DNA from 2 places in the Nocardioides sp. NPDC087217 genome. Region 2 is predicted to be linked to the other one. Evidence: riboswitches for the same ligand, from Rfam matches in the RefSeq annotation. Region 2 holds a riboswitch; the other holds the start of a gene.
What was found. Region 2 has a riboswitch for cobalamin ahead of ACIO3S_RS16385 (nitrite reductase). Riboswitches for the same ligand answer to the same signal wherever they lie in the genome.
Positions count from the first base shown of each region.

Region 1 (14,896 bases), on a different contig from region 2:
AGGTCGACGTGCTGGTCTCGCCGACCTCCCCGTCGACCGCGTTCCCGCTGGGCGCGAAGCTCGACGACCCGCTGGCCATGTACGCGCAGGACCTGGCCACCATTCCGGCCAACCTGGCCGGCACGCCCGGCATCTCCATCCCGGCCGGGGTCTCCGACGTGGACGGGTTGCCCGTCGGCGTACAGCTCCTGGCTCCGGTCCTGGAGGACGCCCGTCTCTACCGCGTCGGTGCCGCCCTCGAGGGCGCTGTCGGCCAGGTGCTCTCGATCGACAAGCTGGAGGTGGCCCGATGACCGAGACACTGGTCGGTTTCGACGAGGTGCTGGAGCGCTACGACCCCGCGATGGGCCTCGAGGTCCACGTCGAGCTCAACACCAACACCAAGATGTTCTGCGGCTGCCCGGCGACGTTCGGCGGCGAGCCGAACTCCCAGGTCTGCCCGACCTGCCTCGGCCTGCCCGGCTCGATGCCGGTCGTGAACGCCAAGGCCGTGGAGAGCGCGATCCGGATCGGCCTCGCGCTGAACGGCTCGATCGCGGAGTGGTGCCGGTTCGCCCGGAAGAACTACTTCTACCCGGACATGCCGAAGAACTTCCAGACCTCGCAGTACGACGAGCCGATCGTCTACGACGGCTACCTCGACGTCGAGGTCGAGGGGGAGACCTTCCGGGTCGAGATCGAGCGCGCCCACATGGAGGAGGACACCGGCAAGACCACCCACATTGGTGGCGCGACCGGCCGCATCCACGGCGCCGACTACTCGCTGGTCGACTACAACCGGGCCGGCATCCCGCTGATCGAGATCGTCACCCGCCCGATCCTCGACACCGGTGCCAAGGCACCGCTGGTGGCGAAGGCCTACGTCGCCGCGCTGCGCGAGATCCTGCTGGGTCTGGGTGTCTCTGACGTACGCATGGACCAGGGCTCGATGCGCTGCGACGTCAACCTGTCGCTGTCCCCGAAGGGTTCCGGCAAGCTCGGCACCCGCACCGAGACGAAGAACGTGAACTCGCTGCGCTCGGTCGAGCGGGCCGTACGTTTCGAGATGTCGCGCCACGCCGGGATCCTCGACGCGGGGGAGGCGATCTTCCAGGAGACCCGCCACTTCCACGAGGACACCGGCACCACCTCGGCCGGGCGGGCGAAGTCGGACGCCGACGACTACCGCTACTTCCCCGAGCCCGACCTCGTCCCGGTCGCGCCGTCGCGCGAGTGGGTCGAGGAGCTGCGGGCGAGCCTGCCGGAGCGCACCGCTGACAAGCGGGCCCGCCTGCAGGTCGAGTGGGGCTACTCCGACCTGGAGATGCGTGACGTCTGGGCCGCCGGGGCGCTGTCGCTGATCGAGGCGACGGTCGCCGAAGGTGCCTCCGCACAAGCCGCTCGCAAGTGGTGGATGGCCGAGCTCTCCCGCAGCGCCAACGACCGTGGCGTCGAGCTCGCCGAGCTCGGTGTCACCCCGGTGCAGGTCGCCGAGGTGCAGAAGCTGGTCGACGCCAAGACGCTGACCGACAAGCTGGCCCGTCAGGTCTTCGAGGGCCTTCTCGCTGGTGAGGGCACGGTTTCCGAGATCATCGACGCCCGCGGGCTCGCCGTGGTCTCCGACGACGGCGCGCTCGGCGCAGCCGTCGACGAAGCCATCGCCGCCCAGCCCGCGGTCGCCGAGAAGATCCGCGGCGGCAACCAGGCCGCAGCCGGTGCGCTCATCGGTGCGGTCATGAAGGCGACCGGCGGCAAGGCCGACGCCAAGCGTGTCCGCGAGCTGATCCTGGAGAAGCTCTCCTGACTCACGCCGAGTCGGCTCGTTCTGACAGCAAACTCCGCCGAGTCGGCGCGTCATGACGCGCCGACTCGGCGGTGGTTTTGGTCAGGATGAGCCGACTCGGCGATGGGGTGCACTGGCAGACTGTCCGGCGTGACCGTGACCGAGCCCTTCCGCATCGCACTGCTCATCGACGCCGACAACGCGCCTGCCTCGAAGATCGACGACATCTTGAACGACCTGGCCGAGTACGGCGAGGTGACGATCCGGCGGGCCTACGGCAACTGGACGAAGTCCGAGCTCAAGGGCTGGATCGAGGAGCTGCACGACGCCGCGATCAGGCCGATGCAGCAGTTCGACCTGACCGCGCACAAGAACGCCTCCGACATGGCGCTCGCGATCGACGCGGTCGAGCTGCTGCATGCGGCGATCCCGGACGCGTTCGCGCTGGTCTCGTCCGACTCCGACTTCACTCCGCTGGTGCACTACCTGCGAGAGAAGGGTCGCGCGGTCTACGGCTACGGCCGGGAGAAGACGCCGGCGCCGTTCAAGAGCGCCTGCACCCGGTTCACGGTGGTGGAGAAGCTCGGCGGCTCCGAGGAGGAGACCGAGGCCGATACCGAGCCCGGGACCACGCGCACCCGCAAGCAGTCGTCCTCGGCGACCAACGGCCAGGCGTTGAAGCGCAATGCCCGGCTGATCCAGCTGCTGCGCAACTCCATCGCCGCGGCCGCCGACGACGACGGTTGGGCCCTGGTCGGCACCGTGGTCTCCCGCATCCGCAACCAGTCCTCCGAGGACCCGCGCAACTACGGGTACGCCACCTGGACCAAGCTCATCAAGGCGATCGACCTCTTCGAGCTCAAGGACGAGGGCACCTCCGCGATCGCGGTCAGCGACAAGCGCACCAAGAAGTGACGTACGTCTTCTAGGGCTTGGCCACCGAGTCCTCGGCTGCTTTCGGGCGGGCGCACTTGATCCCCTTGGGCACGGACCCGTGGAGGTGCTTCAGCGCGGCCTTGAAGTCGCGGCAGCGCTCGGTGTCCTCCTCCTTGTTGCGGGGGTAGCCGATCGCCGCATTGACCCCGCCCATGTCGAGGGCGTCGGCGAGCGGGTTGATGTCGCGGGCGACGGTCCAGTACCACCGCGAGATCGGCGCGCTGTAGTCCAGCGACCGGGCGAGCTCGGGACGGCGGCGCAGGTCGATGTCGAAGTAGGCGCCGGCGTCGGTGTAGTTGGCCTCGCCGGTCAGCTGGATGTAGCCGCGGCCGGTGAACTTCCGCTTGTCGCGGCCCTTGGCGTCGTGGTGGAAGGAGCTCTCGTTGGCGAGCGTGGTCAGATACGCCGCCTGCCGGTAGGCGGTGGTGATCCCGGCATCGGCCATGGCGCGGTTGAGGCTCGGCAACCCGGTCTCGACGGTGCTCCGGTCACCGACCTTCTCGCCGAACATGGCGACCAGATCGGCGTACGTCACCGATGTCCGTGCCTCCTGCGCGCCGGCCATCGTGGTCGGGGAGAGGGCGAGAAGGGTGGCCGAGATCGATGCTGCGACAAGGCCGAGAATCCTGTGGCGCATGGGGACAGAGTGACTGCTCGGCGGCGATCCCGCAAGAGGCCCCCGCCCGGCATAGGATGGGGCGTCTCAATCAACACACGCCGTGGTGGGGGAAGCCGGTCGAATCCCGGCGCTGACCCGCAACCGTAGGCCCAGGCACCGAGAGTGTCCTGAGCGAGCCGGAGCACCTGCCGACGGACGCGTACTGACCTGACGCTGTCGTGGAAAGCAGCGGGTCGGCCCTGGGCCTTCCCGACGAACAGCGCGGAAGGAACCATGAAGAAGACCGTCCTCGGTGGCATCGCCGCCACCCTCGCCCTCACCTCGCTCGCCGGCTGTGGCGAGAAAGCCGTCGAGGAGGGGGAGAAGCCCACCTACGACGCCAAGGTGTCCACCTCGGTGGCCGACTGGCTCGTCGCCCAGGCGCCGGAGGGCGTGGCCCGCAACGCGCAGTACGGCACCGATGACTTCGGGCTCAGCGCCGACATCGGGATCGCGCTGGCGGAGGTCGGCGGCTACGACGAGGAGATCTCCACGATCGCCGCGGCGGTGATGGAGAACAAGAAGGCGTACACCTCACCCGGGTTCGGCACCGTCACCTCGGCCGGCGCCACCGCGAAGGCGCTGGTCCTGCAGCAGAACGTCGACGCCTCCGACCCCGGTCTGCTCAAGCAGCTCGAAGGCACCGTCGCCGAGAACGGCCGTATCGCCGACGAGCTCGACCCCAAGAACAAGGAGGCGGCCGACTACTCCAACACCATCGGACAGTCGTACGCCGTGTGGGCGCTCAACAACGCCGAGAGCAAGGAGGCCGCGGCCGCGACGGAGTTCCTGGCCGGGCAGCAGTGCGAAGAGGGATGGTTCCGGGTCACCTTCGCGGCCGACCCCACCGCCGCCGACCAGACCTGCGACGCCGACCCGAAGGCCGTCCCAGACGCCGACGCCACCGCGTTCGCGCTGATCGCCCTGTCCGGCGTCGCGTCCCCGGAGGCGGAGAAGGCCGTCGAGGCCGGCGTCGACTGGCTGAAGGAGACCCAGGCGGAGGACGGATCGTTCAAGGCGGCCACCGGCAACATCGCCAACTCCAACACCACCGGCCTGGCCGGGTGGGCGTTCGGTCGCGCCGGTGAGACCGACGCCGCGGAGAAGGCGGCCAGCTGGGTCGCCGACCACGTGGTGACCTGTGGCGACGACACCGGCGCGGTGGCCTATGACGACGCCGCGCTGACCGAGGGCAACACCAAGGGCCTGACCAAGGAGTCCGAGGGGATGTACCGCCTCGCCGCGGCCCAGGCGCTGCCGTCGCTGGTCTTCCTGCCCAAGGATGCGACCGCGAAGAGCTCGTGCTGATCCTGCGGTCCGCTGCGGTGGCTCTGGCGTTCCTCGCCGGGGCCACCGCCCCCGTCTTCACGTCCGTCTCCGCCGTCTCCGCGTCGTCCGCTCAGGCGTGCGACGGGGTCACCGTCGTCGTCGAGCCCAACGCTCTGGGCGGCGACCCCGAGGTCACCTGTGTCCAGCCCGAGGAGGGTGACACCGGCGCCGACCTCTTCGAGAAGGCGGGACATCCACTCACCTATGTGACCTCGATGCCCAGCGTCGTATGTCGCATCGATGAGCGGCCGAAAGCCGCCGGTTGCGCCCAGATGCCGCCTGCTGACGCGTACTGGTCGCTGTGGATCAGCGACGATTCGGGGGCCTGGAGCTATGCCTCCAGAAATGTTACCGAAATCAGCGTGACCTCCGGGCAGGGTGTTGCGTTCACGTGGATAGACGACGATGTCGTTACCGCTCCGGCGACGGAGCTTGGGGATGCTGTGGGGGCGCCCTCAAGCCCGTCGCCGGAGTTATCTCCGGAGGAGCCGACGGATTCGGCCTCCGAGACCGAGCATCTGCCCGCCTGGGTCGCGCCCGCGGGGATCGTCGCACTCTTCACCGTCGCCGGTGCCGTGTGGTGGCGCCGGCGATGAGCACCATGTTCCGGGCGGCCGCGGTCGCGCACCTGCCCCGTGATCTGCACCCCGTCGCCTGGTGGGTCTGGGCGATCGGCATGGCTGCGTACGCCTCCTTCACCATCAACCCGCTGCTGCTCCTGCTCGTGGTGGGGGTGGTGTCGGTCGTGGTCGCCGCCCGTCGTGGCGAGCAACCGTGGGCGAAGGCGTTCCGGCTCTACATCGGTCTCGCGGTGTTCATCGTCGTGACCCGGGTGCTCTTCCGGGTGCTGCTGGGCGCCGTTCCTGGCCACGTGATCCTCGACCTGCCCGAGATCCCGCTCCCGGAGTGGGTGCTCGGGATCCGGCTGCTCGGGCCGCTCACCCGCGAGGCGCTGCTGGCCGGTCTCTATGACGGGATGCGGCTGGGCGTCATCGTGATCTGCGTCGGCGCGGCCAACGCGCTGGCGAACCCGAAGCGGCTGCTGCGCTCGCTGCCGCCGGCGCTCTACGAGGTCGGCACCGCTGTCGTGGTGGCCGTGACGGTGCTGCCGCAGCTGGCCGAGTCGGTGCAGCGGGTGCGCGCCGCGCAACGGCTGCGTGCCGGTGCGACCGGAAACGTCAGGCGCCTGCGCCGCTTCCTGGTGCCGGTGCTCGAGGACGCCCTGGAGCGGTCGATGGCGCTGGCGGCGGGCATGGACACGCGCGGCTACGGACGTACGGCCGGCGTCCCGGTCGCCACCAGGCGGATCACCTCGGCGCTCATGCTGGTCTCGCTCGTCGGGCTCTGCGCCGGCGTCTATGCGGTGCTGGACGGCACCACGCCAGGCTGGCTGGCCGCCACCATGCTCGCGCTCGGCGTCGGCGCCGCCGCCGGTGGGCTGGCGCTCGCCGGCCGCCGGGTGACGCGGACCGTCTACCGGCCCGACCGATGGCGGTGGCCGGAGGTCGTGGTGGCTCTGAGCGGGATCGTGGTCGGCGCCGTGGGCTGGTGGGTCGCCCGCTACCAGGTCCCGGTCGCCTTCCCGGGGGTGAGTACCGTCCCGGACGTCACGCTGATCGCCATGGCCGGTGTGCTCGTCGGGCTGGTCCCGGCCCTCGCCGCCCCGCTACCGGCATCATCGCTCGCTCACCAGGAGGCAGTCGCATGATCGAGCTGCGAGGCATCACATTCACCCCGCCCGACTCCTCCGAGCACGTGCTCAAGGATGTCGACCTCACCATCGAGGAGGGCGAGCTGCTGCTCGTCTCCGGTCCGACCGGCTCGGGGAAGTCGACCCTGCTCGGCGTGCTTGCCGGCCTGGTGCCGCGCTTCTCCGGCGGCGTACTCGACGGTGACGTCCTGCTCGACGGCACCTCGATCGTCCGCACGCCGCCGCGCGAGCGCGCCGGGATCATCGGCTACGTCGGGCAGGACCCGGTGGCCGGGTTCGTCACCGACACGGTCGAGGAGGAGCTCGCCTACGGGATGGAGCAGCTCGGCCTCCCGCCGGCGACCATGCGGCGCCGGGTCGAGGAGACCCTCGACCTGCTCGGCATCGCCGAGCTGCGACAGCGGTCGCTGCGTACCCTCTCGGGCGGGCAGCAGCAGCGCGTCGCGATCGGCTCGGTGCTCACCACCCACCCGCGGGTCGTCGTGCTCGACGAGCCCACCTCCGCCCTCGACCCCACCGCCGCCGAGGACGTGCTCGCCACCATCACCCGGCTGGTGCACGACCTCGGCACCTCCGTCGTCCTCGCCGAGCACCGGCTCGAGCGGGTCGTGCCGTTCGCCGACCGCATCGCGCTCCTCGTCGGCGACGGCTCCGTCGCGGTCGGCGACCCCGCCGAGGTCCTGGAGACCTCGCCCATCGTGCCGCCGCTCGTCGAGCTGGGCCGCGAGCTCGGCTGGTCGCCGCTGCCGCTGACCGTGCGGGATGCGAAGCGGCGGGCGCGGGGGTTGGAATACCCGGTTAACCGGGTATCCCTGCACTTCTCTGGCAATGCAACGCCAGAGAAGCGACGGAAAAGCCTGAGAAGTTCCGGGCTGACCGTCACCCGAGGACGTACGCCGGTCCTGCACGACGTCTCGATCGAGCTGCCCGCGGGGCGGGTGACGGCGCTGATGGGACGCAACGGCTCGGGCAAGTCGACGCTGCTGTGGACGCTGCAGGGGACCCAGAAGCGGCTGGCCGGATCGGTGGACGTCGGCGGTAAGGATCCGGCGACCCTCGACCCCGACGAGCGACGCGAGCTCGCCGGGCTGCTGCCGCAGACCGCGGCGGACCTGCTCTACCTGGAGACGGTGGCCGAGGAGTGCGACGCGGGTGGCCCACGGACCAGGGAGATCCTGGACAGCCTCGTCCCCGGCATCCCCGACGGCCAGCACCCGCGCGACCTCTCCGAGGGCCAGCGCCTGGCTCTGGCGCTGTCGCTGATCCTGAGCGCCGACCCGCCGGTCGTGCTCCTGGACGAGCCCACCCGCGGCCTCGACTATGCCGCCAAGCACGCTCTGTCCGAGATCCTGCGCGAGCTCACCGAGGCCGGCAAGGCGGTCCTGGTGGCGACCCACGACGTCGAGTTCGTCGCCGAGGCCGCCGACAACGTGGTGGTGCTCGCCGACGGCGAGGTGGTCTCCGCCGGTGACGTACGCAGCGTCACGGCCGAGTCGCCCGCGTTCGCGCCCCAGGTGAGCAAGGTCTTCGGCCCGGGCTGGCTGAACGTACGCGAGATCGTCGAGGCGGTGGGCGAGAGATGATCAGGTTCACGCCCCGCACCGCGGTCCTGCTCGCGATCATCTCCGTGGCCGGGCTGATGATGTTCGGCTGGCCGCTGCTGCTCCACGGCTACGACCGGGTGCAGCCTCCGTTCATCTTCCTGGCGCTGATTCCGCTGATGCTGGTGGTGCTGCTGAGCGAGCTCTCCACGGGCGGGATCGACACCAGGATGATCGCGGTTCTCGGCGTGCTCAGCGCGATCGAGGCCGTCCTGCGCGCCGTCTCCGCCGGCACCGGCGGGGTCGAGCTGGTCTTCTTCATGCTCATCCTCGGCGGCCGGGTCTTCGGTCCGGCCTTCGGGTTCGTCCTCGGCTGCACCAGCCTGTTCGTCGCCGCGCTCGTCACCGCCGGCGTCGGACCCTGGCTGCCCTACCAGATGCTCGGCGCCGCCTGGGTGGCGATGGGGGCCGGGCTCCTGCCACGCGCGAGCGGCCGCCGCGAGATCGGGCTGCTGGCGGCGTACGGGATCTTCGCCTCGTACGCCTACGGGCTCCTGCTCAACCTGCAGGGCTGGCCGCTGCTCACCGGCGTCACGGTGCCCGGCGCGAGCGGCAACCTCTCCTATGAACCCGGTGCGGCCTTCGGCGAGAACCTGGCGACGTTCCTGCGCTACACCCTGGTCACCTCGACCAGCAGCTGGGACACCGTGCGCGCGATCACCACCGCCGTCGCCATCGCTCTGCTCGGTCCTGCCGTCCTCGCCACCCTGCGCCGCATCGCCCGCCGGGCCACCGTCACCGGCGTCGTCTCGGCACCCTAGACGCGCTGGTGCTCGGAGACCCGGGCGAGAAAGGCGAGCAGCAGCTGGTGGACGCGGTCGGGCTGCTCCATCTGTACGAAGTGGGTGCCCTCGAGCTCGACGAACGTGCTGTTCTTGACGCCGGCGGCGACTCTCGACATGTGACGCGCACCGGCGATGAGGTCGCGGGTGCCCGCGACCAGCACGACCGGCACCTTGATCCGGCGCAGCGAGACCGGGCGGCGCTGGGAGGTGCGCAGCGCGAGGTGGAAATACCACTCGACCGGGGTGGTCAGGAACTCCGCCAGCGCGGCCGCGGCGAGCTCGGGATCAGGGACCTTGCCGATCAGGCCGGCCTTGGAGAACACCTCGATCGCTCGCGGGCCGAGCTCCAGGCGCGCCGCCAGGGGAGTGATCAGGGAGCCGGTGCGACACAGCACCCTCGAGGCGGTGCGGGTCACGATGGCGGCCGCCGGGGCGGGCAGCCGCAGCGGCCCCAGCATCGACTTGAACGTGTCGCCGGGCACCCCGGCGACACCGAAGATGCCGGAGACCCGCTCGGGATGGTCCGCGGCCAGCTCGAACGCGGTGTTGACCCCGATCGACCAGCCCATCACGACCGGCCGGGAGAGCGCGAAGGCGTCCATCACCGACAGTGCGTCCTCGGCGAAGTGCCTCGAGGTGGTCTGCTCCGGATCCTTCGGCCGCGCCGAGCCGGAGGTGCCGCGGTGCTGCCAGGAGACGACGCGTACGCCGCACGAGGTGTGCAGCAGCGCCGGCCAGTTCCAGGGGCTGGTGCCGAGGCCGTTGCACAGCAGCACCGTCGGCCCCTCGATCACACCCTCGGGGTCGTTGGTCCAGGCGCGGATCAGGGTGCCATCGTCGGAGAGCACGTCCCGGAACGCGACCGTCGACTCGGCCATCGCCCGCGGAATGCTCATGCAGACATTCTCTCCGAAGCGAGCAGCTGGAGATAGTTCTGCACGTCCTCACGCTCGGCACGCCGCAGCAGGATGGCCTCCTCGGCCGCCTTGGCGTTGTGCCGGGCGACGAGCTGGGAGGCGACCGGCCAGGCGAGCAGCAGCTGGATCGGTCGTAGGAACGGGCCGACCATTCGCCCCGCGGTGCGAGCGGCGAGGAGGGCGGCGACTTGGGCGACGGCAGCGGTGTGTACGGGTGCGGTGATGGTCGACAAGGGAGCAACTCCATGGACTGGCGGGACCGGGCGGCGAGGGGGAGTTGTCACCGAACTGTAGTGACCTCAACGTTCGGAGTCAGTGACGTTCCGATGTCGCTTGTGTGAAACACGGCACTACACCGGGGTGGACTCCGCCGGCACGTGATGCTCCGGTTTGCCGGTGCGCGTCGCGCCCGCGGAGGCGACCACGACACACGCGATGGCCAGCCACTGCAGGACCGAGAGCCCCTCGTGGAGGATCAGGATCGCGGCCAGCGCGCCGGCGGCCGGCTCCAGCGACATCAGGATCGCGTAGAGCCCCGACTTGATCGAACGCAGGGCGACGAGATCGAGGGAGTAGGGGATCACCGAGGACATCAGGCCCACCATCAGCCCGACCAGCCACACGTGCGGAGAACCCAGCCCGTCGGCGTACGCCATCGCCGCAGGCGTCAGCGCCACCGCCGCGACCGTCGAGGCCAGAGCGAGCCCGTCGAGCCCCTCCCACCGCGCTCCGGTCGCCTTCGACAGCACGATGTACGCAGCCCAGCAGGCCCCCGCGAGCAGCGCGAACAGCACGCCCACGATCGAGATCCGACCGGGCTCGAGACCGAGCAGCACCACCCCTGCGGCCGCCAGCGCGACCCAGACCAGGTCGCGGGCGCGCCGCGAGGTGACCAGCGCGATCGTGAGTGGACCAATGAATTCAATGGTGACCGCGATCCCGATCGGCAGCCGGGCGAAGGACTGGTAGATGGCCCAGTTCATCAGCCCGAGCGAGGCCCCGAAGGCGATCACGACGAGCCAGTCGCGGCGCGCGAGGCCGCGGACCCGGGGCCGGGTGATCGCCAGCAGGATCAGCGCGGACAGCGTCAGCCGCAGCCACACCATGGCGGTTGGGGTGACCTCGTCGAAGAGCGACTTGGCGAAGGTCGCGCCGACCTGCACCGACGCGATCCCGATCAGAACCAGGACGACCGGGTGGGCCAGCCTCGCCCGGAGAGAGCCTCTACCGGTTGAGAAGCGTGTGACCACCCGGTCAGTCTAGGACCACGTAAAGACCCGCTACTGCGCCGAGTCCGTCTGCGAGACGTTGGACAGGTTGATGGCCTTGTTGGCCTCCTCCGCGAGCCGCTCGGACCCACGCCGCGACTCCTGCGGGACCATCGCATGCTCGACATGGTCCTGCTCGTAGAGCTCCGGAGGGATCGGCGGGGGCACGGTGGCCGTGATCCGCGATCCGTCGGGGCGGATACCGCCGTGCGGCTCCTCGTCGAGGTGGGTGCCGATCCGCGGCCCCTGGTCGGCGAGCGGCACGATCACCGGCGAGCCCTTCGAGACCACGAACTCCTCCCCGCGGACGCTGATCGGGATGTCGTACTCCTCGCCCGGGGTGTCCACGACGGTGAACACGATCTGGTCGCTGGTCAGCGCGACCTGCATCCGGGTCGAGTGCCACTGGACCCGGAAGACCAGCGAGCCCCACTGGACCGGCAGGCGCGGGTCGAAGGAGAGCTTGCCGTCGTAGTCGCGCATCCCGCCGAAGCCGAACGCCAGACCGCCCCACACGCCGCCGGTGGAGGCGATGTGCATCCCGTCGACGGTGTTGCCGTGCATGTTGTGGAGGTCGACGTAGAGCGCGTCGTAGAAGTAGCGCAGCGCGTCGTCCTGGTAGCCCACCTCGGCCGCCACGATCGACTGCACGACGGCCGACAGCGTCGAGTCGCCGGTGGTGATCGGGTCGTAGTACTCGAAGTCGGCCCGCTTCTGCTCAGGGGTGAACCGGTTGCCCTGCTGGAAGAGGGCGAGCACCACATCGGTCTGCTTGAGCACCTGGAACCGGTAGATCACCAGCGGGTGGTAGTGCAGCAGCAGGGGACGTACCTCGTCCGGGGTGTTGGGCAGGTCCCACACCTCGCGGTCGAGGAAGTTGTCGTCCTGCGGGTGGATGCCGAGCCCCTCCTCGTAGGGGATGTGCATCGCGGCGGCGCAGCGACCCCACTCCTCGACCTCGTCGGGCGAGATGTCGAGCCGGCCCATGACCTGCGCATACTCGCGCGGATAGTCCGCCCGGAGCATCTCGATGGTCTCGACGGCCTTCTCCAGGTTGTAGCGGGCCATCACGTTGGTGAACAGGTTGTTGTTGACCACCGTGGTGTACTCGTCCGGCCCGGTCACGCCGTGGATGTGGAAGGACGGCTCGCCGTTGTGGCGCCAGAAGCCGAGGTCGGCCCACATCCGCGAGGTCTCGACCAGGATGTCGACGCCCTCGCGGATGAGGTAGCCGATGTCACCGGTCGCGTAGACGTACTTCATCAGCGCGAAGGCGATGTCGGCGTCGATGTGCACCTGCGCGGTGCCGGCCGCGTAGTAGGCCGAGGCCTCCTGCCCGTTGATGGTGCGCCAGGCGAACAGCGCCCCCTTCGCGGCCATCTCCGAGGCTCGCTGCCGGGCCGCGGGGAGCATCACCGAGCGGGCGTGCATGACGTTGCGGGCGACCTCGGGCTGGGTGTAGCAGAGGAACGGGATCACGTAGCACTCCGTGTCCCAGAAGTAGTGCCCCTCGTAGCCCGAGCCGGTGACCCCCTTCGCAGGGACGCCGAGACCGTCGGTGCGGGCGGTCGCCTGGGCCAGCGAGAACAGGTTGAACCGGATCGCCTGCTGGGCCGCGGCGATGTCCTCGTCGTCCTCCGTACGGGCGGCGGAGATCTCGACGTCGGCGGCGGACCAGAACTCGTCGTACCAGTTGCGCTGGTCGCGCTCGAAGTGACCGACGCCCAGGCGGATCGCCCGGTCGAGCGTACGTCCGCAGCGGTCGGCCAGTTCGCGCACCGGCACCCCACGGGAGGTGTGGTACGCCACGGTCTTCTGCAACCGCAGCGTGCTGCCCTCGGTCGCGTCGACCCGGAAGACCGTCTTGGCCAGGTCGTCCTCGGCGCGGACGACGGTCTCGACCGGGTCCGGCGTCTCGATCTGGTGGGCGGCGCTGACCGCGATCGTCATCCCGGAGTTGGCGCACCGGTAGCCGAGGGTCATCTGCTCCTCGTCGGCGACCGACATCTGCGGGAGCAGGACGCGGGTGTCGAAGGCGGAGGCCTTGCGCGGGTCCATGCCCTCGCCCAGTGCCGCCGACGGCACGTGGTACTCGTCCTTGCCGTCTTGCCGGTTCAGCAGCTGGGACGAGACCACGATCGGCGCCGCGCCGCTCAGCATCGTGATCTCGAGGGTCTGGATCGAGAGGTGTCGCTGCGTCATCGACACCATCCGGGTCGACTTGATCGCGACCCGCTTGCCCGAGGGCGTACGCCACACCAGATGCCGCCGCAGCACACCCTCGCGGAAGTCGAGCACCCGCTCGTACTCCTCCAGGTCCGAGGTGCCGAAGGTCAGCGGCTCGTCGTCGACGTAGATCTTCATGATCTTGGCGTCGGGGGCGTTGACGATGGTCTGGCCGGTCTTGGCGAAGCCGTAGGCGTTCTCGGCATGGCGGATCGGCCAGGTCTCGTGAAACCCGTTGATGAAGGTGCCGTGCGCGTAGGTCGGGCGACCTTCCTCGGGGGTGCCGCGCATGCCGAGATAGCCGTTGGCGACGCTGAAGATCGTCTCGGTCAGGCCGAGGTCGTCTGGGGAGTAGCTCGTCTCCACCAGCCGCCACGGGTCGATGGGGTAACGGGCCCGGTCCAGGGGGTTCGGGCCGACGTTGGTTCTCACTGCTGTGCTCCTCGAGCAGGGTCGTCTGGGACAAGTTCAGCAAGGTCGGAAACGACGAGACTGGCGCCGGCGGCCGTGAGGGTGTCGTGGCCGGCGCCACGGTCCACCCCGACGACGAGCGCGAAATCTCCTGCCTTGCCGGCGCGCACCCCGGAGACGGCGTCCTCGAGAACGACGGCCTCGCTCGGGGTGGCTCCGAGGACCTTACCGGCGTAGACAAACGTGTCCGGCGCAGGCTTGCCGGGCAGACCCTGCTCATCTGCGACGGCTCCCGACACGACCGTCTCGAACCGGTCCAGCAGCCCAGCCGCCTTCAGCACGGTCGGCGCGTTGACCGACGAGGACACCACGCCGAGCCGGACGTCGAGGGTGGTCAGATAGTCCAGGAAGCGCACCGAGCCGGGGTAGGCCTCGACGCCGTCGCGTTCGAGCACCATGTTGAAGGCGTTGTTCTTCCGGTTGCCGAGACCGCAGACGGTCTCGAGCTCGGGCGCGTCGTCCGGGGTGCCCTCGGGAAGCCGGATGTCGCGGGAGGCGAGGAAGTCACGGACGCCGTCGTAGCGCGGCTTGCCGTCGACGTACGCGAAGTAGTCCTGGTCGGTGTAGGCCGGCGCCCCCGGGGTCTTCTCCTGCAGGTAGGCGTTGAACATCTCCTCCCACGCACGCATGTGCACGACCGCGGTCGGCGTGATCACGCCGTCCAGGTCGAAGAGGATCGCGGTGAACGTCTCCCAGGCAACAGGTCTGGTCATGACTTCAGGCTAGGGGCTGCGCGGCCCAGGCCGAAGAATCAGGCCCCGCTGGCGGTGGTGTTTTCCCTCACCGTTCTTTCGCCGAAATCTCCTGGCCACAGAAGCCGGGCGGGTGGATGCTGGAAGACATGGGTACGCAGCTGCTGGTTGGGACCCGCAAGGGTCTGTGGATAGGGCGCTCTGACGACGCCCGGCAGGACTGGGACTTCACCGGTCCGCACCATGACATGGAGGAGATCTACTCCGCCATGATCGAGCCCGGGACCGGGCGAGTCCTTGCCGGATGCTCCTCGCTGTGGCTGGGTGCGCTGGTGCGCGCCTCGGCCGACGGCGGCGAGACCTGGGCCGAGACCTCGATGTCGTTCCCCGAGGACGTCGACGCGAGCCTGGCCCGGGTCTGGCAGCTCCAGCCGGGGTTGCCGGAGGGCACGATCTGGGCCGGTGTCGAGCCCGGCGCGATCTTCCGGTCTCGTGATGGCGGGGCGAGCTTCGAGCTGGTGCGCGGGCTGTGGGACCACC
Region 1 covers NZ_JBIUZB010000010.1:91,280-106,175, reverse strand. The annotation lists gene gatA (Asp-tRNA(Asn)/Glu-tRNA(Gln) amidotransferase subunit GatA) at 1-293, shown strand, start outside; gene gatB (Asp-tRNA(Asn)/Glu-tRNA(Gln) amidotransferase subunit GatB) at 290-1,783, shown strand; gene ACIO3S_RS27820 (NYN domain-containing protein) at 1,913-2,677, shown strand; gene ACIO3S_RS27815 (hypothetical protein) at 2,688-3,335, opposite strand; cobalamin riboswitch at 3,381-3,525, shown strand; gene ACIO3S_RS27810 (prenyltransferase/squalene oxidase repeat-containing protein) at 3,591-4,664, shown strand; gene ACIO3S_RS27805 (hypothetical protein) at 4,658-5,281, shown strand; gene ACIO3S_RS27800 (CbiQ family ECF transporter T component) at 5,278-6,393, shown strand; gene ACIO3S_RS27795 (ABC transporter ATP-binding protein) at 6,390-7,979, shown strand; gene ACIO3S_RS27790 (ECF transporter S component) at 7,976-8,758, shown strand; gene ACIO3S_RS27785 (alpha/beta fold hydrolase) at 8,755-9,678, opposite strand; gene ACIO3S_RS27780 (hypothetical protein) at 9,675-9,932, opposite strand; gene ACIO3S_RS27775 (EamA family transporter) at 10,050-10,949, opposite strand; gene ACIO3S_RS27770 (glycoside hydrolase family 65 protein) at 10,980-13,625, opposite strand; gene ACIO3S_RS27765 (beta-phosphoglucomutase family hydrolase) at 13,622-14,377, opposite strand; gene ACIO3S_RS27760 (WD40/YVTN/BNR-like repeat-containing protein) at 14,506-14,896, shown strand, end outside.
Region 1: another riboswitch for cobalamin. It lies ahead of ACIO3S_RS27810 (prenyltransferase/squalene oxidase repeat-containing protein); the one in region 2 lies ahead of ACIO3S_RS16385 (nitrite reductase).

Region 2 (14,896 bases):
CACCCGCCTCGACAAGGACCCCGAGCGCCCCGTCGAGCTCCATGCGATCTGGGCGCGCGGCTCTGTCAGTCCGGTCGTACGCCGGGTTCTCGATGCGATCATCGAGATGAATCGCTAAGGGACTGGCCGCCGACCCGTTACGGATGGTGTTCTCGCCAGATCCCGGAGTAAAGGACGGCCTTCGGCCGCCGGCTTCGCCGGCCGCTTCGCGGTCCTTGACACCGGGCTCCGCCGAGAATTTTGGCTGGCTATCGGGTCGGCGGCGGGGTGTGGCGCGGATTCCCTGGGTTGGGTACGGGCTTGGGAGTCCGGGCCGGTGATCTCCCTGGGGACGGATGGTCTCCTCGTGCTTTTACAAGACGATGACACCTTGTGAACGCTTCACAAGCGTGCTGACGCAACCGGTTTCAGGTGGATCACGCGGGCTGACGGGCAGGGTCATCAGCTGGCGACGAGCACGCAGAGAATGCGGCACAACACGACGCCACGGTGCCTGAGGACACGGATCAGTGATCGCCGGTCGGGGGCTCGGATGAGTACGGGCACGGCGGCGCAGGCCCGCCCCGGGGATCAGCTGGTTCGGGTGTGCCTGGTGAACCGGATCCGCCCATCCGGGAGCCGCTCATAGGTGTAGTCGGGGTCGTGGATCCGGCGATGGTCGCTCGCACACAACAAGACCATGTTGGCCAGATTCGTGAGACCGCCTGCGGACCAGGGTTTCAGGTGATGGGCTTCGGTCCAGGCGGCGGGGGCGTCGCAGTCTTCGGCCTGGCAGCACTTGTCTCGCAGCCGGAGCGCGCGGTGTTGGACCGGATACGCCAACCTCGCGGTGCGGCCGAGGTCGAGGATCTCGGAGTCGGTGCCCAACACCACCGGGACGATGTCAGCGTTGCAGGCCATCCGGCGGGCCTCGGCAGCGGTGATCTGCTCCCCGTCGAAGCCCAGGGCGGCGGTGCCGAGGTCGTTGCGGAGGTCTTCGACGCTCATGGTGATGAACATCGTGGTCGCATGCCCGCCGTGCCTGGGGAGTTGGTCGACGTCGTAGGTCTCGACCACGCGAGCGAACGCCTGACCGAGCAACCGGTCGTAGGGGGCTTTGCGGCCCTTGTCCTCGGCCGAGAGCTTCCTGGGCTGGGCCAGGGAGTCCAACAATGTGCGGAGCCGCATCCCGACCGCGCGGGAGACCCGGGCGTGGATGTCGATGGTGCCGTCGCCGTTGTCACGGGAGGAGAAGAAGGTACGCCGCTGGGCGTGCTCTTCCTCCCGCTGCAACGCCTTGGCCTCAGCCTGCTCGAACCGCTCCGGGTCGATCTCGCTCAGGATCCGGCGTCCGACGATCTTCAACTCATTCGCCGTCAACCGAGTCGCGTAATCGACCAGGAGCTTCTCGGCCAGGGCCAGGTCCTCGGCGCTGGCGGCGGGGTCGGCCTCGATCTGGTCGAGAGCTTGGGTGATCACCCGGGCCTTGTCCTGGGACACCACACCCTCGGCCAGGCCCGCCGCCACGAGGTCGTACTTCGCGACCGCCGCCGCGAGGTCGTACTTCGCGACCGCCGCCGCGAGCTTCATCTGGGAGCGAGCCACGCCCTTGTCCACGAGCAGCTCGGTCCGCATCCACCCGGAGGCGTCTTTCGCGCCGGTCTCCTCGGCGATGTCACCGGCCGTGGCGATCACCCGCAGCTTCAAGGCGGCTTGTTGGGCTTGGAGCTTCTCCAACCGCTCCAGGAGGTCCTTCTTCTGCCCGGTGTGCCAGAAGGCCGGGTCGGTGGCCAGCAACTCTTGGAGGGCGGTCTCGATGGCGGCCAAGGCAGCGTCGATCGCATCGCCGGGGTTGGTGCCCCAGTGGTCGATGTCGCGGCCGAGACTCATCGCTGCCCTCTCCTTCAGAGGTGTGCTGTGATGTGCCTGATTCTACGCTCCCCACCCCTGTATGACCACCTATTTTCCCTGGTCAGAGACCATTTTTGCGGTGAGCGAACGGCCTCGTTTCTGTGGATGGTAAGTGGCCCGAAGGGCCACCCTTCCACCCCATCAGCATCACCTGTCCCAAGCAAGATTCCGCTGCGCCACACCCGGGCCGCCGCCCCGATAGCCAGCCAAGTTCTTTCTCGACGGGCGCCGGTGTCAAGGACCGCGCAGCGGCCGGCGAAGCCGGCGGCCGCAGGCCGTCCTTGACTCCGGGGTTCGTCGAGAAGACCCTCAAAGAACGGGTCGGCGGCCCACCAGCCCCGAAGAACCCGCCTGCAACAAGCAGACCCCGCAATGCCCTCAAAGCATCACGAGATTCAAATTCGGGCTTGGACAAGCATCATCGAACGTTCATAGCGTGATGGTCACCACCTTCCCCACAGCACACCCAACACCTGAAGGACGTGACTCGTGACCGAGTACAGCCCGACCGACCTGGCCGCCCAGCTCAAGAGCGGGCTTCTCTCGTTCCCGGTCACCCACTTCAACGAGGACCTCCAGGTCGACGAAGAGGGCTACCGCAAGCACCTGAGCTGGCTGGCCGAGTACCCGGTGGCCGGGCTCTTCGCAGCCGGCGGCACGGGTGAGGGCTTCTCGCTGAACGCGGAGGAGACCGACCAGGTCGTACGTGCCGCGGTCGACGAGGTCGCGGGGGCCGTGCCGGTGCTGGCGCCGGCGACGGGCAGCACGGCCAACGCGGTCGCGCAGGCGAAGGCGGCGGAGGCCGCGGGCGCCGACGGGATCCTGCTGATGCCGCCGTACCTCACCGAGGCCGGGCAGGCGGGGCTCGTCGAGCATGCCAGCCGCGTGTGCGAGGCGACCGGGCTCGGCGTGATCGTCTACAGCCGCGCCAACGCGGTGCTGCGCGACGAGGCCGTCGACCAGCTCGCCGAGCGCAACCCGACGCTGATCGGCTTCAAGGACGGCGTCGGCAACATCGAGCAGATGACTCGTACCTACGCCCGGGTCGGCGACCGGCTCATCTACATCGGTGGCCTGCCGACGGCGGAGACGTTCGCGCTGCCGCTGCTCCAGCTCGGCGTGAGCACGTACTCCTCGGCGCTGTTCAACTTCGCGCCGAAGTGGGCGGTGGAGTTCTACGACGCCGTGCGTGCCCAGGATCGTGACGAGGTCTACCGTCGTCTCAACGAGTTCGTGATCCCCTACCTCGACATCCGCGACCGCACGGCCGGCTACGCCGTGTCGATCGTCAAGGGTGGCCTGACCGCGATCGGCCGGCCCGCCGGCCCGGTCCGCCCGCCGCTGACCGACCTGCGCGAGGACGAGATCGACGAGCTGCGCGAACTGATCGCCCGGATCGCCTGACGCCGATCCGCCCCTGAGAGACCGACCCGATAGGAAGGGAACATGAGCTACCGCTCGATCATCGCCGGAGCCGACTCCGAGCAGCCCGACGTCACCGCCGCCACCAGCGCCGCGGCCGAGGCCTTCGCCGGCTACCGCGCCACATCCCCTGAGGCCCGGGCGGACTTCCTCGAAGCCGTCGCCGCCGAGATCGAGGCGGCCCGCGCCGAGATCGTCGAGGCCGCTGTCGCCGAGTCGCACCTGCCCGAGGGCCGGATCAGCGGCGAGGTCGGCCGCACCACCGGCCAGCTCCGGATGTTCGCCGGCGTCGTGCGGCGCGGTGACCACCTGGGCGTACGCATCGACCCGGCCATCCCTGACCGGACCCCGCTCCCGCGGTCGGACATCCGTCAGCGCCAGATCGCCCTGGGTCCGGTGGCGGTCTTCGGCGCCAGCAACTTCCCGCTCGCCTTCTCCACCGCCGGCGGCGACACCGCCTCGGCGCTGGCCGCGGGCTGCCCCGTGGTGGTCAAGGGCCACCCTGCTCACCCGCTCACGGGCTACCTGGTCGCGCAGGCCATCACCCGTGCGGTCGAGAAGGCCGGGCTGCACGCCGGCACCTTCTCCTTCCTCCTCGACACCGACTTCAAGGGCGGCATCGAGCTCGGCCAGGCCCTGGTCGTCGACCCGAGGATCAAGGCCGTCGGCTTCACCGGCTCCCGCGGCGGCGGGCTGGCGATCGTCGCGGCCGCGGCGGCCCGACCCGAGCCGATCCCGGTCTACGCCGAGATGTCCTCGATCAACCCCGTCGTCGTCCTCCCCGGGGCGCTCGATGGTGACGTCGACGCGCTCGCCACGGCGTACGTCGGCTCGCTGACCCTCGGCTCCGGCCAGTTCTGCACCAACCCCGGCCTGCTCTTCCTCCCGAAGAGCGAGGCGGGCGACGCCTTCCTGGCCGCCGCCGGCCGGGCCACGGCCGAAGCCGTCGGCGCGACCATGCTGACCTCCGGCATCGCCGCCGCCTACGAGAAGGGCACGGCCGCCCTCCGTGCCACCGACGGCGTCACCGTTGTCGGCGAGGGCACCGCCGGGGAGACCGACGCCCCCGCGCCCCAGCTCGTCGAGGCCGCCGGTCTCGACGGCGTGACCGACGAGGTCTTCGGCGCCTCCGGCGTCGTGGTCCGCTACGAGACCGTCGAGGAGCTGCTGCCCAGCCTGGACTCCCTCGAGGGCCAGCTCACCGCGACGGTCCACGCCACCGACGCCGACAACGAGGCGGCTGCCCAGGTCGTCTCCGCGCTCGAGCTCAAGGCCGGACGGATCCTCTTCAACGGCTGGCCGACGGGCGTCGAGGTCGGCCACGCGATGGTTCACGGCGGCCCGTTCCCGGCCACCTCCGACTCCCGCACCACATCGGTCGGCAGCCTCGCGATCGAGCGCTTCCAGCGCCCCGTCGCCTACCAGGACGTACCTGCCGCGATCCTCCCGGAGGCCGTACGCGACGACAACCCGTGGCACCTCGCCCGGCGGATCGACGGCGAGCTGCAGCTGCCATGACCAATACGACCATCGCGAAGATCGAGGTCGTCCCCGTCGCGGGCCACGACTCGATGCTGCTCAACCTCAGCGGCGCGCACGCGCCGTTCTTCACCCGCAACATCGCGATCCTCACCGACTCCGAGGGTCGCGAGGGTGTCGGCGAGGTGCCGGGCGGCGAGCCGATCCGGCGCACCATCGAAGAGGCCGCCGAGCTGCTCGTCGGCCAGCCCGTCACCCGCTACCGCAGCCTGCTGCGGCAAGTCGCGGAGCGGTTCGCCGACCGCGACGCCGGCGGCCGCGGAGCGCAGACCTTCGACCTGCGTACGACCGTCCATGCCGTCACCGCGCTGGAGTCCGCGCTCCTCGATCTCGCAGGTCAGGCACAGGGTGTGCCGGTCGCCGAGCTGCTCGGCGACGGGCAGCAGCGCGACTCGGTGCCGATGCTCGGCTACCTCTTCTACGTCGGTGACCCCGACAAGACCGAACTGCCCTACCTGCGGGAGCCGGACGGCGCCGACGACTGGGACCGCGTCCGGCGAGAGGTCGCGCTGACCCCCGAGGCGGTCGTACGTCTCGCCGAGGCCGCCCAGGCCCGCTACGGCTTCGCCGACTTCAAGCTCAAGGGCGGTGTCCTCGCCGGTGAGGAGGAGGTCGCCGCGGTGACCGCGCTCCACGAGCGGTTCCCCGACGCCCGGATCACCCTCGACCCCAACGGCGGCTGGCTGCTCGCCGACGCCGTCCGGCTGCTCAAGGGCAAGGACGACGTGCTCGCGTACGCCGAGGACCCCTGCGGCGCCGAGGGCGGCTACTCGGGTCGCGAGATCATGGCCGAGTTCAAGCGCGCCACCGGGCTGCGTACGGCGACCAACATGATCGCCACCGACTGGCGTCAGATGTCGCACGCGATCCGCACCAACGCCGTCGACATCCCGCTGGCCGACCCGCACTTCTGGACCATGTCCGGCTCTGTCCGCGTCGCCCAGATGTGCCACGACTTCGGGCTGACCTGGGGCTCCCACTCCAACAACCACTTCGACGTCTCGCTGGCCATGTTCACCCACGTCGGCGCCGCCGCACCGGGGGAGATCACCGCGCTGGACACCCACTGGATCTGGCAGGACGGCCAGGGTCTGACCGAGTCGCCGCTGGAGATCCGCGACGGTGCCGTCGCAGTACCGACTGCACCGGGTCTCGGGATCCGGCTCGACCGCGACCGTCTCGCGGCCGCGCACGAGCTCTACCTCGAGCACGGGCTCGGCGTACGCGACGACGGCGTCGCCATGCAGTACCTGGTGCCGGGGTGGGCCTTCGATCCCAAGCGCCCGTGCCTGGTCCGCTGACAGCCCGGTGAGCGCCGAGCTCGCCTGGCTCCTGCTCGCCGGCATCGGTGCGGGACTGACCGGCTCGGTGGCCGGTCTGGCCTCGCTGGTCAGCTACCCCTCCCTGCTGGCCGCGGGGCTGCCGCCGGTCGTCGCCAACGTCACCAACACGGTGGCCATGTTCGGCGTCACCGGCGGCACCGTCGCGGGTTCGCGGCGCGAGCTGCGCGGCCAGGGCAGAAGGATCGCCTGGCTGGCACTCGCCTCCTTCCTCGGCGGCGCGGTCGGCGCGGCCCTGCTGCTCACCACGCCTGCCGAGGCGTTCGAGACCGTTGTGCCCTGGCTCGTCGGTGGTGGAGCGGTGCTCCTGCTGCTCCGCGACCGGATCCGGTCCTGGGCAGCCGCCCGCGCCGCCGCGCGGCCGCCACGGGAGGACTCGTCAACAGGTGTCGATGGGCGACGTACGCTCGCCCGCGGCTTCGGCTGGGGCGTCATCGTGTTCGTGCTCGGCATCTACGGCGGCTACTTCGGCGCCGGGGTCGGGATCATCGCGCTGGCCGTCCTGGTGCTCGAGCGCACCGAGGCCCTGGCGATCACCAACGCGGTCAAGAACGTCGCCACCGGCGTCGCCAACGGCACCGCCGCGATCGCGTACGTCTTCTTCGCTCCCGTGGACTGGCCCGCCGCGATCGCGCTCGGAGCGGGTGCCGTGATCGGCGGATTCCTGGGGCCCGCGATCGTCCGGGTCGCCCCCGAGCGCCCGCTGCGCTGGTTGGTCGGTCTGGCCGGTCTCGGGCTCGCGCTGCACCTGGCGACAACCTGAGACCCGGCTCGGCCCGATAGGCTCCGGCCGCGGTCACGGTCACAGGAGGACATCGCGAGCATGGGTTCGAGCAACATCTCGGTGCGCGCCCGGGTGCGTGCGCTGGTCGAGGACGACCTCTTCCAGAAGACGATCATCGGGGTGATCATCCTCAACGCGGTGGTCCTCGGCGTGGAGACGATGGTCCCCGAACACCTCGCCCACGAGCTGGCGTTCCTCGACAGCGTGCTCCTCGGAGTCTTCGTCGTCGAGCTGGCGCTGCGGCTGGTGGCGTACGGCCCGAAGTTCTTCCGCGACCCGTGGAACATCTTCGACACCGTGATCGTCGCGATCGCGCTGGTGCCGGCGACCGGGCCGATGTCGGTGCTGCGGGCGCTGCGGATCCTGCGCGTGCTGCGCCTGGTCAACTCGGTCCCGTCCATGCGTCGCGTCGTCGACGGCCTGATCGCGGCGATGCCCGGGATGGGCTCGGTCGCGGCCCTGCTGGTGCTGATGATGTACGTCGCTGTGGTCATCTCGACCAACCTCTACGGCGAGATCGCCCCGGAGTACTTCGGCGACCTCGGCACCAGTGCGTTCACGCTCTTCCAGACCATGACCGGGGAGGCCTGGCCCGACATCGCCCGCGAGGTGATGGCCGAGGACCCCTCCGCCTGGATCTTCTTCGTCGTCTTCATCCTGGTGATGACCTTCGCCGTCCTCAACCTCTTCCTCGCCGTGGTCGTCTCCGGCATGGAGAGCGTCGAGACGCTCGCCGAGCATGAGGAGAAGTCCGACGCCGAGATGATGGCCATCCTCACCTCGTTGCGGGAGGACCTCACCGCCGTACGCGAGGAGCTGGCCGCCACCCGGGCCGAGCTGAAATCGGACTCAGCTGCCCGTTGAGGCGATCTCCTGCACCACCATGTTGCGGGGACCGTCGGCGGTGCCCTTGACCACCCGCAGGAAGTAGGGCTGGTCGGGGTTGTGGTTGGGGTCGAAGGTCCAGTTCCCGCGCGGGCTGACGATGGTGCCGACCGAGCCGAGGGAGTCGGCGATCTCGTTGCGGCTGACGTCGTCGGAGAGGTCGAGCGCCTTGTCGAGCGCGGCCGCGGCGTCGTAGGCCTGCACCGAGTAGACCGTCGGGGTGGCGTCGTACGCCTCGCGGTAGTCCTTCACGAAGGCGTCGTTCATCAGCGAGTCCATCGTGTCGCTGTAGTGCAGCGCGGTCCGTACGCCTGACGCGGCGCTGCCCAGAGCGGACAGCACGTCGCCCTCGGTGAGGAAGCCCGGGCCGTAGAGCCGGGTGCTCTTGGCCAGCCCGGACTCGCGGTACTGCTGCACGAACGCCTCCGCCTCCTTGCCGGCATAGGCGGCGAAGATCGCGTCCGCGCCCGAGTCCTTCGCCTTGTCGAAGAGCCCCGACCACTCCTCGGTCACGCCCGCCGGCGTGTAGCTCTGACCGGCCACGCTGCTGCCGGACGCCTCCAGGGCGATCATGAAGCTGTCGGAGAACTCGTGACCGGCCGCGTCGTCGGACCCGATGACGTACGCCGTGCCCCCGTCGGTCTCCTTGGCGACCGCCGTCCCGAGGGCACCGCCCAGGTCCGAGTTGGTCGAGGACGTACGCCACAGGTAGTCGGAGCCATCGGCGAACTCGTCGGCGCCGGCGCCGGTCACGATCAGCGGCGTCTCGCTGTTGTTCGCGACGTCCTTGGCTGCGAGTGCCGTCTCCGAGCTCGCCACGCCGACGACCGCCTGGACCTCGTCGTCCTGGATCAGCCTGGTCACTGCGGCGACGCCGGTCTCGGCGCGGTCGCCCTCGTCGGCCTCGACGACGTCGACCAGCCGGCCGCCGAGCTCCCCGCCGTGCTGGTCGAGGTAGAGGTCGAAACCCCGGCTCATGTCGGTGCCGATCGACTTGTGGACGCCCGAGGTCGGCACGACCAGACCGATCGACACCTTCGACTCCGAGGTCGTGGCGCAGGCCGTCAGGCCGAGCGCGAGCGCCGGGATGGGCGCCAGAACGAACAACTGCCGGTGAGCCGAGCCTGTCACGGGAGACTCCATCTTTGGGGGTGGCCTCGGAAGATTTCGAGTAGCCGAACATTGGCACAAACCCCGGCCGGGCGGCGAGCAATTCGGCGCCGTGTCCCCAAGTCGGTAGTCTCGCCCTGCCAGTCGTACTCCATGCCTGATGGGGTCAGGGAACCCGGTGAAAGTCCGGGACTGACGCGCAGCGGTGAGGATGACGGGCGGGGCACGCCCTCCTTCCGGGGAGAGCAGCCACTGGAGCCTGGCTCCGGGAAGGCGCTCCGTTCCGATCGATTCCGAGTCCGAAGACCTGCTGGCTCTGGCGGCGCCCGCCGCCAGGTCACCACGTGCCCCGCGCAAGGGCACATGACGCAGAGCAGGTGTCCTGATGTCGCGAGTCCGAACCGACCGGTGCCCCGGAGTCGGTCGTCCGTGGGCGGCCGAGGACGGCCTGCTGGTGCGGCTGCGCCTGATCGGCGGGTCCGTCTCGTCCGCCGCGCTGCTCTCGCTGATCTCCGTGGCGGAGACCTACGGCGACGGGCGGATCTACCTCACCGGTCGCGCCAACCTGCAGGTGCGCGGCCTGCCGAGCGTCGACGGCGGGCTGCCGGGCGAGGTGCTCACCGCGCTGAAGGCGACCGGACTGGTGCCGGCGCAGACCCACGAGCTCGTACGCAACGTGATGGTCTCTCCGCAGACGGGGCTAGCCAGTGGCCGGGCCGACCTGCGCGGCGTCGCGGCGTCCCTGGACCGGCTGCTGTGCGCCTCGCCGCGGCTGGCCGCGCTGCCGGGCCGGTTCCTCTTCGTGCTCGACGACGGTCGCGGCGACCTGGTCTCGCGGGAGTGCGACCTGGGCGTGGTGGCGCTGTCTGCCACGGAGGGACAGTTGCGCGTCGGCGGCTCCTGGGGGCCGGTCGTGCCGCTCGCCGAGGCCGCTTCCCGGCTGGTCGCGCTCGCCTCACGTTTCCTGGACGTACGCGGCGAGGGGCCGTCGGCGCCCTGGCACGTCTCCGAGCTGGACGCACCGATGGTCGAGCCGGTCGCGGCCGACGATCGGGTCCCTGCCCCGGCCGAGGAGCTCGGCTACGGGCCGGTGCCCGGTGGCGAGCACGTCGCCGCCCCGGACGGCGCCCTGGACCGGGCCGCGGTCTCGGCGCTGGCGGAGCGGGTGCCGGCGGTCGTGGTGACGCCGTGGCGTGGCGTACTCGTGCCGTCGCCGCAGGTGCGGCCGCCCCGGCGCTACGACTACATCGACCAGGGGCCGGCGATCTACGTCGACTCCTTCGCGACCATCCGGCGCGAGGCCGACCTCTCTGCCGTGCCGGCCGACGCCGAGCGGCTCGCGGTGCGGATGATCCACGGCAGCGGGCAGGTCGACCTCGCCTCCGACCTGGTCATCCACCCCGGACTGGTGAAGGCCGCCCGGGGCGCGCTGGAGGCAGGAGCGCCGATCCTGTGCGACGCGACGATGGTTGCCACCGGGGTCACCCGCAGCCGGCTTCCGCGCGACAACGAGGTGCTCTGCATGCTCGGTGACGACCGGGTCCCGGCGCTCGCGCGCGAGTGGGGAACGACCCGCACCGCCGCCGCGCTGTCGCTGTGGGAGCCCTACCTCGAGGGCGCGGTGGTCGCCATCGGCAACGCCCCGACGGCGCTCTTCCACCTGCTCGAGATGATCCTCGACGGCGGTCCGCGGCCGGCCGCGATCGTCGGCTGCCCGGTCGGCTTCATCGGCGCGGCCGAGTCCAAGGAGGCGCTCGCCTCGTTCGCCGCCGACCACGGGATCGACATCCCCTACGTCACCGTCCGGGGCCGCCGCGGCGGCTCCGCGATGACCTCCTCCGCCCTCAACGCACTCGCCCAGGAGCAGGAATGAGCACCGATGTACGCGGGCGGTTCACCGTCGTCGGGATCGGTCCGGGCGATCCCGAGCTGATCACCCTCAAGGCCGCCCGGCTGATCGGCGCGGCCCCCGTGATCGCCTACCACGCCGGGGTGCGCAAGCAGTCGCACGCTCGGCGGATCGCGTCGTCCCTGATCCCCGCCGACGCGGTGGAGGAGGAGCTGCGCTACCCGGTCACCACCGGGACCACCTCGCACCCGGGCGGTTACGTCGGGGCGATGGCCGAGTTCTACGAGTCCTGCGCGGTCCGGCTCTCCGCCCATCTCGACGCCGGCCGCGACGTGGTCCTGCTCGCCGAGGGCGACCCGCTCTTCTACGGCTCCTCGATGTACCTCCACGACCGGTTCAAGGAGGTCTACGAGACCTCCGTCGTGCCGGGCGTCCCCGCCTTCGCGGCCGCCACCGCCGCGGTCTCGACCCCGCTGGTGCGCCAGACCGACGTGCTCACGGTCCTCCCGGGGACCCTGCCCGAGCCCGAGCTCGCCCGTCGGCTCGCCGACACCGAGGCGGCGATCATCATGAAGCTCGGCCGGACCTTCCCCGCGGTCCGTTCCGCGCTCGCTGCCGCCGGGCGGCTCGACGGTGCGTGGTACGTCGAGCGTGCCTCGCAGCCCGAGGAGCGCTGGCTGCCGGTGGCCGATGTCGACCCGTCCTCCGTGCCGTACTTCTCGCTCATCGTGGTGCCCGGAGACACGGCTCCCGGACCCGCCGCGGCGCGGCTGCGGCAAGAGCTCCCCGCGGTCGAGTCCGTCGAGGTGACGCGCGGGGGCGTCTCGACGGGCTCGACCTCCGGGGACACCGGGGAGGTCCTCGTCGTCGGACTCGGGCCGGGGCCGGACGGGTGGCTGACGCCCGAGGTGAGCTCGGCGCTGGCCGAGGTCGGCCACGTCGTCGGCTACGCGCCGTACGTCAACCGGGTGCCGCAACGCGAAGGGCTGCGGCGGCACGCGTCGGGCAACACCGTCGAGGTCGACCGGGCCCGGCACGCGCTGGACCTGGCGCTCGCCGGGGAGCGGGTCGCCGTCGTCTCCGGCGGCGACGCGGGTGTCTTCGGGATGGCGTCAGCCGTCTTCGAGGCGGCCGAGGATCCGGCCTATGCCGGCGTACGCGTCCGGGTGCTGCCCGGGGTCAGCGCCGTCCAGGCGGTGGCCGCGCGGGCGGGCGCCCCGGTCGGGGCCGACTTCGCGGTGATGTCCCTCTCCGACCGGCTCAAGCCGTGGTCCGTCGTGGAGGACCGCCTGCGCGCGGTCGCGGCCGCCGACCTCGTGCTGGCCATCTACAACCCGGCCTCGCGCTCGCGCACCGAGCAGATCGGCCGGGCTCGCGACGTGCTCCTCGAGCAGCGCAAGCCGGACACCGTGGTCGTCGTCGGGCGTGACGTCGGGCGGGCCGAGGAGTCGCTGACGGTGACCACGCTCGGTGACCTCGACCCATCGACCATCGACATGAAGTGCCTGGTCATCGTCGGGGCGAGCTCGACCCGGGCGACCGCCGCTGGGCAGGTCTGGACGCCGAGGTACGTCCAGTGACCACCCAGCAGACCGTGCACTTCGTCGGTGCCGGCCCCGGCGCGGCCGACCTGCTGACCGTACGCGCGACGAGACTGCTCGAGGCCGCCGACGTGGTGCTCTACCCCGGCACCTACCTGGACCCCGACGTGCTGGCGCACTGCAGCCCCGCGGCCGAGCTGGTCGACACCCAGAAGCTCGACCTGGACCAGATCGTCGGCGAGATCGTCGCCGCGCACCGGGATGGCAAGCAGGTCGTACGCCTCGTCTCCGGCGACCCGTCGGTCTACTCGGCGGTCGCCGAGCAGACCCGGCGGCTCGATGCCGCCCAGGTGCCCTGGGACGTGACGCCGGGCGTGCCCGCCTACGCCGCGGCAGCCGCGCTCGTGGGCCGGGAGCTGACCGTGCCGCTGGTGGCGCAGTCGGTCGTCCTCACTCGCACGCAGGCCAGGTCGACGGCCATGCCTGAGGGGGAGTCTCTCGCCGCGTACGCCGCGACCGGCGCCACGCTCGTGCTCCACCTGGCGATCCGTCGCACCCGTGAGCTGATGGCCGAGCTGCTGCCCTACTACGGCCCGGAGTGCCCGGTGGTGGTCGTCTACCGCGCCAGCCAGCCCGAGGAGCGGGTGCTTCGCGGGACGGTGTCGACCATCTCCGACGCGGTCGAGGAGGCGGGTCTGAGGCAGGCAGCCATCATCCTCGCCGGGCCCGCCCTGGCCCGCGACGGAGGCGAGTCGTTCCTCTACGATGCGGCTCGCCCGCGGGTCTCGACAAGCTCGACCACCAGGGCGAGAGGTGCCTGATGGAGCTCTACGACGCGATCAACCGCCGTCGGGACACGCGTGCGGAGTTCACCGGTGAGCCGGTCGACCCTGCCGTGCTCGAGCGGGTTCTGTCGGCAGCCCACGCCGCGCCGAGTGTCGGGATGACGCAGCCGTGGGACTTCGTGCTGGTGCGCTCGCCGGAGACGCTGGCGGCCTTCCGTGAGCACGTTGCCACCGAGCGGGACGTGTTCGCGTCCTCGCTCTCCGGGGAGCGGGCCGAGACGTTCTCCCGGATCAAGATCGAGGGCATCTGCGAGTCCGGGCTCGGGGTGGTCGTCGGCTACGACCCGACTCGCGGCGGGTCACAGGTCCTCGGGCGGCATGCCATCGCCGACGCGGGGCTCTACTCGACCGTCCTCGCGATCCAGAACCTCTGGCTCGCCGCCACCGCCGAGGGCCTCGGCGTTGGCTGGGTCAGCTTCTACCGCGAGGAGTTCCTGCGGTCGCTGGTCGGGCTTCCGTCGCACGTACGTCCGGTGGCTTGGCTCTGCGTCGGACACGTCGAAGGTCTCCCGGGTGTTCCCGACCTCGAGCGGTTTGGGTGGAGGCATCGGTCGGAGCTGTCCTCCGTGGTTCATGAGGAGAGGTATCTCTCGGGGCGCTGAGGTTTTTCGTGGTTGGTGTTTGCCGCCGACCCGTTCTTGGAGGGTGTTCTCGGCGCCGTCCGGAGTAAAGGACGGCCTTCGGCCGCCGGCTGGCGCCGGTCGCCTTCGGCGATCATCTCGACAAGCTCGATACATCGCCTTGACACCGGACGTCGCCGAGAATTTTGGCTGGCTTTCGGGTCGGCGGCAGGGGTGTGGCGCGGAGTTTTGAGTTGGTCACGGGCTTGGGAATCCTGGTTTGACCTTGCACCGGTAGTCGGGGTGGTTTGGTGGGTGGAAGGAATTTTTCTTCCACGCGGCGACCGCCGCTCGGTGGCGGACCGGAGGCGAACGAAAATTCGTTCGGCGGCGAGGCCTCCAGTTCGGACCCGTTGGTAGCGGAAGGAATTTTCCTTCCCTGGGTGTGGGCGGGGACGCGGCGGGCGAACGAATTTTCGTTCACCGGAGTTTCACCAACGGATAGACGCTCCGACGGAGCCGTCGGCAGGGACGACGAAGGACCACTGCGTCACCGTCCGTGCGGGAGTCCAGCCGGTGAAGGTGCCGATGGGGGCGGAGGTCTCGACGGCGATGCGGGTGAGCTCGCCGCCGTGCTGCTGATAGGCGGTGGCCAGCAGCTGCTCGGTCTCCAGCGTCACACCGTGGACGACGAGCCGGCCGCCGGGGCGGAGGGCGGCCAGGCAGGTGTCGAGCACTCCGGTGCGGGTGGCGCCGCCGCCGATGAAGATCGCGTCGGGCGCAGGGAGATCGCGCAGCGCGTCGGGGGCGCGGCCCTGGACGACGGTGAGGCCGGGCACGCCGAGACGGGTCGCATTGCGGGCGATCCGGGCCGCCCGCTCGGGCGAGGCCTCGACCGCGGTCGTGGTGCAGGAGGGGTGCGCCCGCATCCACTCGATCCCGACCGAGCCGGCGCCGGCGCCGACGTCCCACAGGTGCGCCCCGGGGGTGGGGGCCAGGCGTGCCAGAGCAGAGGCGCGCAGGTCGCGCTTGGTGAGCTGACCATCGTTCTCGAAGACGTCGTCGGGCAGGCCCGCGGCCCAGCCGAGGAGGGTGGTGCCGACGCACTCGATCGCCACGACGTTGAGCCGC
Region 2 covers NZ_JBIUZB010000003.1:424,654-439,549, forward strand. The annotation lists gene ACIO3S_RS16345 (LysR substrate-binding domain-containing protein) at 1-118, shown strand, start outside; gene ACIO3S_RS16350 (DUF222 domain-containing protein) at 571-1,869, opposite strand; gene kdgD (5-dehydro-4-deoxyglucarate dehydratase) at 2,380-3,294, shown strand; gene ACIO3S_RS16360 (aldehyde dehydrogenase (NADP(+))) at 3,337-4,830, shown strand; gene ACIO3S_RS16365 (enolase C-terminal domain-like protein) at 4,827-6,152, shown strand; gene ACIO3S_RS16370 (sulfite exporter TauE/SafE family protein) at 6,160-6,954, shown strand; gene ACIO3S_RS16375 (ion transporter) at 7,015-7,839, shown strand; gene ACIO3S_RS16380 (ABC transporter substrate-binding protein) at 7,825-8,991, opposite strand; cobalamin riboswitch at 9,095-9,300, shown strand; partial or broken gene ACIO3S_RS16385 (nitrite reductase) at 9,356-9,544, shown strand; gene ACIO3S_RS16390 (precorrin-8X methylmutase) at 10,190-10,843, shown strand; gene cobJ (precorrin-3B C(17)-methyltransferase) at 10,840-12,399, shown strand; gene cobM (precorrin-4 C(11)-methyltransferase) at 12,396-13,181, shown strand; gene bluB (5,6-dimethylbenzimidazole synthase) at 13,181-13,807, shown strand; gene cbiE (precorrin-6y C5,15-methyltransferase (decarboxylating) subunit CbiE) at 14,257-14,896, opposite strand, start outside.